4 regions of the Streptomyces sp. NPDC127117 genome follow, and region 2 is predicted to be linked to each of the others. Evidence: riboswitches for the same ligand, from Rfam matches in the RefSeq annotation. Region 2 holds a riboswitch; each other region holds the start of a gene.

Region 1 (2,193 bases), on a different contig from region 2:
AAGCGTTCCTTTTGGCAGACCCAGAAGATTCCAAGTACACGCTAAAGGCTCCGCAGGGTCAGGGTGGACCCATGGACGCACAACTGATCGCCTTCATCGGGGTCGCCGCAGGAATGGTCGCGCTGCCCGGCGCCGACTTCACCGTCGTCGTACGCAACGCGCTCGCCTCCCGCGGTGCGGGCGTGGCCAGCGCGCTGGGCGTGGCCGGGGGACTGCTGGTGCACACCGCCCTGGCCGTCGCCGGGCTCGCCGCGGTGCTGGTGGCGGTCCCCGCACTCCTGCGCACCGTCCAGCTGCTCGGCGGGGCCTATGTCCTCTACCTCGGCATCAGTGCCCTGCGCGCGGCACGGCGCGACACCCCGGACGGGGAAGGCACCGAGGACCGGAATGCGGACCCGGGGCACGTACGCGCACTGCGGCAGGGCTTTCTGACCAACGCGCTCAATCCCAAGGCGCCGGTCCTCTTCCTGAGCCTGCTGCCGCAGTTCGTCCCCGACGGGGAGCCGCCGCTGCCCAGGACCCTGCTGCTCGCGGCGATCGTCGTCGCACTGGCGCTGGTCTGGTTCCCCGCCGTGGCGCTCCTCGTGGACCGGCTGGGCCGGTGGCTGCGCCGGCCGCGTACCGCGCGCGCCATCGAGGGCGGCAGCGGCGCGGCGCTCACCGCGCTGGGCCTGGTGCTGGTGACCGGTCCGCTGCCGCACTGAGCGGGGGCGGGCCACCGGGCCCGTCCGGCGGCCCCGGACCGCCGGACGGGCGGTGTCTCAGCGGACCCGGCCGTAGTAGACGCTCTTGGTCCAGATCTTTTCCAGCCGCACCACGGAGCCGGTCCTCGGCGAGTGCCAGATCTTGCCCTTACCGGCGTAGATCCCCACGTGGTAGACGCTGCGGCCGTAGTGGAAGAACACCAGATCGCCGCGCTGCCGGTGCGAGGCCGAGACATGGCGGGTCCGGTTGTACTGCTGCTGGGCCGTGCGGGGGAGCTTCTTGCCGGCCTTCTTGAACGAATAGAGCGTCAGCCCCGAGCAGTCGAAGCGGTTGGGGCCGGTGGCCCCCCACCTGTAGGGCGATCCCTTCTTCGACGCCGCGATGTTGAGCGCCTTCATCGACAGCGTCGCCGCCTGGGCGTTTGTCGTGGCGCCCGGGGCGAACATGGTGCCGCCGACGGCGGCGAGCGTGAGAACCGAGGCCGTACCGGCCCGGACGAGCAGAGACGGGACATGAACCTGCGCAGTCATGCGCAACCCTTCGTCAGCCGCCTGTGAAGGATGACCTGTCGGGTTCGGGCTGGCGAAGTTGCCCGGCCGCGTGCGGCGGCTTCACCCCGAGGGTCGACCGGTGTTCAGGTCGACCCGTTGTGCTCGGGTCCTCCACTCCTGCCGATCCACTTCTGTCGACCAGGCATCCGGGCGGCGGCAGGACTCGGCGTCCGCCCGGACCGCCCCGCCGCGGTGGCGGGGGCTTGTCGTCCCAGGGATCTTGACTCACCGACTGCCGGATTTCCGAGCTGAAACAGGGATATGTGAGGCTCCTCACGACTGATCCGTTCGGGTGGACATGATGATTTCTGAGGCTCCGCCGGTGATTCGGACCAGGTTCGTACCTGGGGCGGAAGGGCGGATTCCGTTCACTGTTCACGCGGAAAACGCAAGTTGAGCGATCCCTCCTGAGGGGGACTTCCTACGCCGAACGAGCGAGAATTTTCGGTGGACCCGTCGGGCGTGTCGGGTACGGGAGTTGGGTGACGGTCGCCGGACCCCGGGCCATGGGGAGTTGGCCGGAGTCCGCCGGCCGCCCGGGCTGCGGAAGTCGGTCAACTCGGCGGAGCGGGGGGTACGGTGACGCGCCCGGCCCGTCGTTCCCCGTCCAGCACCCGCAGCGCACGGGCGAGCGTGGCCGCGTGGACCCGCGCCTCGCCGCGCTCGTGCATCAACGCGAGGGCGTCCCGCAGTGCGCGTGACCGCGCGACGAGGGCCTGGGCGGCGCGCAGCGCGCCGTAGGTGTCGCTGCCGCGGGCCGGGTTGATCCGGCCGACCTGGTCGAGGACTTCGAGGTAGCGGTCGATGAACTCCCCCTCGGCGCGGGTCAGTGCGGGCAGCGGTGGGAACTCCGGTGGTCGCATCGGGTGTTCACCTCGCGCCGTGCGACGGCAGAGCGGCGTTCCGGTTCTCCAGGACGTGGTCCACCAGCCCGTAC
Region 2 (2,193 bases):
CCGGGGCCCGAAGGCCTGGCCCAGCTGTGCGGTCATCTCCGGCCTCGCCGTGGACGGGACGCTGCCGGGGGTGGACCCGGGTTCCGTGCCCGCCGACGACCCGACCGGGAACGCGAAGCCGGCTGACGACGCGTCGGCGGACCCGTCCGGCGACGCCACACCGTCCGACAGCGCCTCCGACGGTACGGACGCCGTTGACGGCGCGGACGGCTCGGAGAAGGGCGACGAGCCGTCAGGGAAGACCTCGCCGTCCCCGAAGCCCACGGCCTCGACCACCCCGTCCCCCGACGCGTCCACCGACGTCCCCTCCGGGGCGCCCGGCGACGCGTCAGGCTCGCCCGACGCGTCCGGCGGCACGGGCGGCAAGCACCGCGGCGCGCCGGCCCCCGAGCAGGGCGGCGGTACGGACGGCGGCGGCCGTGAGGCGGGCCGTCATGCCTCGCGCGGCGGCAACGACGCACGCGACACGACCGACACGCCCGCCGACGGCACGTACACCGTTCGCGTCGGCGACAACCTGTGGGCGATTGCTGATGCACAGAAGGTCCCCGGTGGCTGGCCCGCGCTCTACGAGGCCAACAAGGGTGCCGTCGGCGCCGACCCGGACCTCATCCTCCCTGGCCAGAGCCTCGATCTCGATGTGAAGGCCAAGTGAGGGCAGTCTGATAATCGACTAAAAACGCCCTCGAAACCGGGGTAGTTCAGGGACCTATGTCCGCTTATGCGTAAGTGAGACATGGGTCTCTTTGCGTCAACTGGCGTGTCGCGTCCGGGGAGCCCTTCCGCATCGTGCCCCACCTGCGGAAACGATGGTTCTTCAGATGCAAGTAGGGGCTTATTGTCCGATGTGTCCATCTTTGAATGTGGGGGTTGCGTATGTTTACGGTCGGAACCGCTCGCACCGCGGGCCCCGTCGACCGTCACGCCGAATCCTGCCGTCGGTCGAAGGGAACAGACGCGTAAAGCGCCGTAGGCAGGAGCGGGGGACCCAGGTAAGCGCCGGGCCCGATCGTCGAAAGACGCATCAGGACCGGCTTGGGGTGAAGTCGCGTGCTAGGACGTGCGACCGGGCAACTCACTTGGCCCGAACCCGACAGCTCACCTCGTAGGCGTCGGTGAGGAGAAGTTCCATGCTGCTTTCCAGCAAGGGCAAGCACCGCCGCCCGTCCAAGGCCGTCCGTATCGCCACGCTCGCCGGTGTCGCCGGTGCCGCAGTCGCCGTGCCCCTGATGGGTGCGACCAGCGCCTCCGCCGCCTCCGTCGCCACCTGGGACGCCGTCGCCCAGTGCGAGTCCGGTGGCAACTGGTCCATCAACACCGGCAATGGCTACTACGGCGGTCTGCAGTTCTCGCAGTCCAGCTGGGCCGCCGCCGGCGGTACGCAGTACGCCGCCCGTGCCGACCTGGCCACCAAGGCCCAGCAGATCGCCACCGCCGAGAAGCTCCTCGACATGCAGGGCCCGGGTGCCTGGGCCTGCGCCGGCGCCGGCGGCCTGACCAACGACGGCGTCGACCCGGGCGTCGACACCGGCTCCTCGAACTCCTCCTCGAACTCCACCGCGAGCTCCGGCGCCTCCGAGCAGCAGAGCGCCCCGAAGCAGCAGTCGCAGCCGACCCAGCAGGCCCAGCCGAAGCCGGCCGAGCGCACCGAGGCCCCCGCCGCCTCCCGCTCGGACCGCTCCGCCGCCCCGCAGGCCGAGTCGAAGAAGACCGTCACCACCCCGACCGGCGAGAAGGTCGAGAAGGGCGACGGCGAGTACAAGGTCGTCTCCGGCGACTCGCTGAGCAAGATCGCCGCCGACAACAAGGTCGAGGGCGGCTGGCAGCAGCTGTTCGAGCTGAACAAGGACATCGTCAAGGACGCCGACCTGATCTACCCGGGTCAGCAGCTGCACCTGACGAAGTAGTCGCGGCTCGCTCCTCCCCGAGCATCACCCCGGCCCGGCGCGCATCCCCGTGTGCGCCGGACCGGGGCGTTGCCGTTCGTGCTCGGGGGAGCGCCGGATCGTTCATTTGTTGTAGTTACCGACCAGTATGTTTCTGGCTGTTTGTCCGGCAATGTGTGCCCTCGGGTCCTTTTTCGTCCCAGGGGTCGGGCGGTCGGCCGACTGATCGGGCCGGGCCGGTTAGGCTCTTGTCGCAAGGCCAAAGCGACCCTGCACAATCAGCGTCATATCCCAGAAGGAGATGCCT
Region 3 (2,193 bases), on a different contig from region 2:
GGTCTCGCCGGTGGTGACCTTCTGGCCGACGCTGACGCCGATCGAGGACTGGTGGCAGAACCACAGCTCCGTACCGTCGTCGAGTTCGAGCACCGTGCGGTAGCCGTACGCGCCGGACCAGCCGGCCGACTTGACCGTGCCGCCGTGGATGGCCTTGATCGGGGTGCCGGTCGGGGCCGCGAAGTCGAGGCCCGTGTGGTAGCCGGAGGACCACATCGAGCCGGCCTCGCCGAAGGTCGAGGTGATCGTGTACGAGGAGGTCGGGATGGCGTAGCTGGCGGCGAGCTTGGCGAGCCGCAGCGCCTCCGCCTTCTTCTTGGCCTCCTCCTCCGCCTTCTTCTTCTCGGCGGCGGCCTTGGCCTCGGCCTCGTCCTGCTGCTTCTTGGCCTCGGCGGCCGCCTTCTCCGCCGCCTTCTTCTCCTCGGCCGCCTTGGCCTCGGCGTCGGCGGCGTCCTGCTGCTGCTCGGCCTGCTGGAGGATGCGGGCGCGGAGCGCCTCGCCCGCGTCCGTCGTGCCCTGCTCGGCCTCGGCGGTGGTGATGCCGGCGGTGGTGAGCGGGGCGGTGGCGGCCGTGACCTCGGTCCTGTCGGCCTCGGACTCGTCGGAGAACAAGGCACCCACGCCGGGAAGGGACTTGGCGTCGGGGAGGTGGTCCGTGATCGAGTCGGGCACGGAGATGGAGACCGGCGGCTTGCTCTGCGCGGTGGCCATGCCACCCGCGCCGACCGCCGCTATGACGCCGACACCCAGCACCGTGGAGCTGCGGGCGAGCCCGTTGCGCTGCTTGGCGACGCGGTGCCTGCCGCGCACGGGGCGGACGGACTCCTCGGTGGGGTTCCACTCGTCCCAGTCACGGTCGGGCTCACCGGTGAACCCGCCCGTGAAATTGCCGGTGAAGTCGCCGCCGGGCTCGGTGCCGTAGTCGTGATCGAACCGGGACGGGGCCTCGGGGGCAGGCTTGTTGGACGCCACGGGGGCGCACTCCTTTCCTTCCTTCTCGCCTACCGGGTTAGCTGACGGGTTCGGAGCAGGAAGGTCTCCTACGGGCCCCTCTGCCTCTCACGAGACACAGATGCCCGATTCACCCCATGTAGGTGGTTCCCCGGTTCCCTTGCGGAATTCGGCGCTCGCGCACGGTGCCGCCACTGACGACGGCTGGGACGACCGCGCTGCGTTATCGAACGTTAATAGACACCGGGGCCGTATTCCAAGCTGTTCCAACTGATCGTTCACTTCTTTGGCCTGGACTTTACGGGACACAAGCGGGTGGAATCGGACGAGTTGACCGACCCTCAGTCACTACCCTGATTCTGACGTTGCGTCAAATGTTATGCGGAGCGGCGCCCTTCGATCACACACGGTGGCACCTCCGCCGTCACGCCCCCTCGGCACCGACGATCGGCACGGTCCTTCTCCGGTCCGGCTGCCCCTCCGCCGGACGTACGACCGCGAGCAGCGCCATGTCGTCGGTCGATTCGCCGCCCGTGTGCAGCCGTACGTCATCGGTCAGGGCGGACAGCAACTCCTCGGGCCCCGGGAAGATCCGCCCGCGCAGCCGGGCCGCCGGATCGTAGAAGACTCCCTCGGCGTTCCGTGCCTCGGAGAGGCCGTCCGTGTAGAGGAGCAGGGTCGTCCCGGCCGGCAGATCCCACTCGTCCGTGCACTCCGGCCATGCCCCCAGGTCCATCCCGAGCGGCAGCGCGGGCACCGACGGCTTCAGCACCTCCAGCGCCCCGTCCGGATGCAGCAGGATCGGTTCGGGGTGACCGCGGTTGACGATCCGTACCCGGGACAGTCCGGACGGGATCTCGGCCAGCACGGCGGTGATGAACCCTTCGAGCACGTCGAGCCCGCCCTGTCGCGCCTCCTCCCGGGCCAGCGCCCGCTCCAGCCGCCCCGCCACGCCCTCCAGCGAGGCTTCCTGCTCGGCCGCCTCGCGGAACGCCCCGATGACCACCGCCACCGTCTCCACGGCGGCGAGCCCCTTCCCCCGCACGTCCCCGACCACCAGCCGCACCCCCCACGGGGTGTCCGACACGGCGAACAGGTCACCGCCGATGAACTCGTCCGCCTGCGCCGCCTCGTAGCGGGCCGCGACCTGCAGTCCGCCGGTCCGGTCGGCCGGCTTCGGCAGCACCGCGCGCATGGCGGTCTCCGCGATGAACCGCGCGGAGGCCAGCTGCTCGTTGCCCC
Region 4 (2,193 bases), on a different contig from region 2:
GTCAGTTTTTGGTAAAGGGGGAATAAGTGAAGGGGCGGTGCGCCGCCGCGCACCGCCCCTTCCGTGTTGCTCAGTTCATGCTTTGTGGCTCAGCCGCCCGGCCGTTCGGCTCAGACGGAGATGCCGTGCGAGGCCAGGAAGGCGATCGGGTCGATGTCCGAGCCGTACGCCGGGCCCGTGCGGACCTCGAAGTGCAGGTGCGGGCCGGTGGCGTTGCCGGTGGCGCCGGAGAGGCCGAGCTGCTGACCGGCGCTCACGGCCTGGCCGGTCGAGACGGAGATGGAGGACAGGTGGCCGTACTGCGAGTAGTGGCCGTCGGCGTGCTTGATGACGACCTGGTTGCCGTACGCGCCGCCCCAGCCGGCGGCCACGACGGTGCCGGAGGTGATGGACTTGACGCTGGTGCCGGTGGCAACGGGGAAGTCGATGCCGGTGTGGCTGCCGCTGGACCAGTTGGAGCCGGAGGCGCGGTAACCGGTGGTGTGGTTGCCGGGGACCGGGTGGACGTAACCGGAAGCGCTGCTCTGGGTGGCTGCCGGGGCGGCGGCCAGCGCCTTGGACTCCGGGGCGGCGGACGAGGTCTTGGCCGGGGCGGACTTCTCGGCGGCGGCGGAGGGAGCCTTCGACGGGAGGGACGAGCCGGTGCCGGCGCCGGTGGGCGCGGCGTTGCCGGAGGCCTTGCCACCGAGGGTCAGCTTCATGCCCGGGAAGATCAGGCTGGGGTCCTCGCCGACGACCTTGCGGTTGTCCTGGTACAGCTGCTGCCAGCCGCCCTTGATCTGGTGCTCGGCGGCGATCTTCGACAGGTAGTCGCCGGAGACGACGGAGTACGTCGTGGTGGCGGCCTGCTTCTGCGCGACGGGGGCGGCGTGCGTGGCGGCGGCCGACTGCGGCGCGGCGGCCGGGGCGGCCTGCTCCGCGGCCTGGGCACCGGTGGCGCCGAGCAGCGGCAGTGCGACGACGGCGCCGCCGGCGCTGACCGCGGCGACGCCACGGGCGATGGTGCTGAGCTTCGGACGACGGTGCTTACCCGATATGGGCATGGCGTATTTCCTCTCCGGCGCCTGCGAGGTGAGCTGTCGGGTTCGGGCTGGAGATGCCCGGCCGCACTGAGTGCGACTTCACCCCGAGCCGGCCGGATTTCTCCGGCCGGCGGCTTACCTGGTTCCCCCGCTCCTGCCACGCGATGAGTGGATGTGAATTCCGGGCGGCGGCAGGATTAGGCGGTCCGTCCGGATTGCGGTGACCGTAAGCGAGTCGGGACGACGAGAACAAGCCATGGGTTCCACGCCGGAATCCGCGCCGGGAAATCGGCGCGGAATTCCGGTAACACTCCGTGGATTAAGGATCTTGGCATTCCGCGCCGCACACGGATTACCCGACCACCCCGTCACCACACACCGTCACGGATATGATCCCGCTCACGAGGCGACCCTCATGTCCCTTATGAGCGGGCCAAGTTCACACAAGAGCCGCATTACGGACATAAGACACCTTTCACCCGCGTCGGAGCCTCAGCACCCGTGCGTCGAGATCACCGCGAAGTCCGGTGTGCAGCCCCTGGTGCAGCAGCGTCGAACCGTGGTGCACCGCCCCCGTGTCCAGGCAGGTGTAGGTCGCCTCGGGGTCGAGCCCGCGCAGCCGCAGGGCCGGGGGCCGCTCCCCGTACCGCTGTGCCTCCAGCCACATCAGGACCACGGCGTCGTCCCCGTGGACGTACTGGATCGCGCTGAGTCCGCCGCGCGGTTCCCGCAGCCGGTACAGCTCGCCCTGCTGCACGACGGGCCGGATCTCCTTGTAGAGCTCCACCCAGGTCCGGGCCTCGGCCAGCTCCTCCTCGCTCCATTCGGTGAGATCCCCGCCGACCCCGAGCACTCCCGCCATCGCGCTCACGAACCGGAAGCGCAGTGAGCTGACCCTGCCGTTGAGCTGGTCGTTCGGGCTGTCGGTGACCCAGGCGGCCATCACCCGCGCCGGATGGAGGTGTCCGAAGCCCTCCTGGATGGCGAGCCGGTCGAGCGGGTCGGTGTTGTCTGAGGTCCACACCTGGTCGGTGCGGGACATGATCCCCAGGTCGACCCGGCCGCCGCCGCCCGAGCATGACTCGAACGCGACCGTGGGATGCGCGGCCCTGAGCCGGTCGATCAGTGCGTACAGGCCGTCCACGTGCTCGACCCAGAGCTTCTGCGGGTA

What was found. Region 2 has a riboswitch for cyclic di-AMP ahead of ACFVH0_RS05385 (transglycosylase family protein). Riboswitches for the same ligand answer to the same signal wherever they lie in the genome.
Region 1: linked by a shared signal. The riboswitch ahead of ACFVH0_RS10040 (C40 family peptidase) and the one ahead of ACFVH0_RS05385 (transglycosylase family protein) in region 2 are both predicted to bind cyclic di-AMP.
Region 3: linked by a shared signal. The riboswitch ahead of ACFVH0_RS37200 (M23 family metallopeptidase) and the one ahead of ACFVH0_RS05385 (transglycosylase family protein) in region 2 are both predicted to bind cyclic di-AMP.
Region 4: linked by a shared signal. The riboswitch ahead of ACFVH0_RS15455 (peptidoglycan DD-metalloendopeptidase family protein) and the one ahead of ACFVH0_RS05385 (transglycosylase family protein) in region 2 are both predicted to bind cyclic di-AMP.

What each region holds. Positions count from the first base shown of each region.
Region 1 covers NZ_JBHXTM010000008.1:86,644-88,836, forward strand. The annotation lists gene ACFVH0_RS10035 (LysE family translocator) at 72-704, shown strand; gene ACFVH0_RS10040 (C40 family peptidase) at 762-1,235, opposite strand; cyclic di-AMP (ydaO/yuaA leader) riboswitch at 1,239-1,419, opposite strand; gene ACFVH0_RS10045 (hypothetical protein) at 1,811-2,119, opposite strand; gene ACFVH0_RS10050 (ATP-dependent Clp protease proteolytic subunit) at 2,127-2,193, opposite strand, start outside.
Region 2 covers NZ_JBHXTM010000004.1:86,793-88,985, reverse strand. The annotation lists gene ACFVH0_RS05390 (transglycosylase family protein) at 1-655, shown strand, start outside; cyclic di-AMP (ydaO/yuaA leader) riboswitch at 956-1,127, shown strand; gene ACFVH0_RS05385 (transglycosylase family protein) at 1,131-1,907, shown strand.
Region 3 covers NZ_JBHXTM010000077.1:4,721-6,913, reverse strand. The annotation lists gene ACFVH0_RS37200 (M23 family metallopeptidase) at 1-972, opposite strand, end outside; cyclic di-AMP (ydaO/yuaA leader) riboswitch at 984-1,136, opposite strand; gene ACFVH0_RS37195 (PP2C family protein-serine/threonine phosphatase) at 1,376-2,193, opposite strand, start outside.
Region 4 covers NZ_JBHXTM010000015.1:6,875-9,067, reverse strand. The annotation lists gene ACFVH0_RS15455 (peptidoglycan DD-metalloendopeptidase family protein) at 111-1,043, opposite strand; cyclic di-AMP (ydaO/yuaA leader) riboswitch at 1,047-1,203, opposite strand; gene ACFVH0_RS15450 (alpha-galactosidase) at 1,498-2,193, opposite strand, start outside.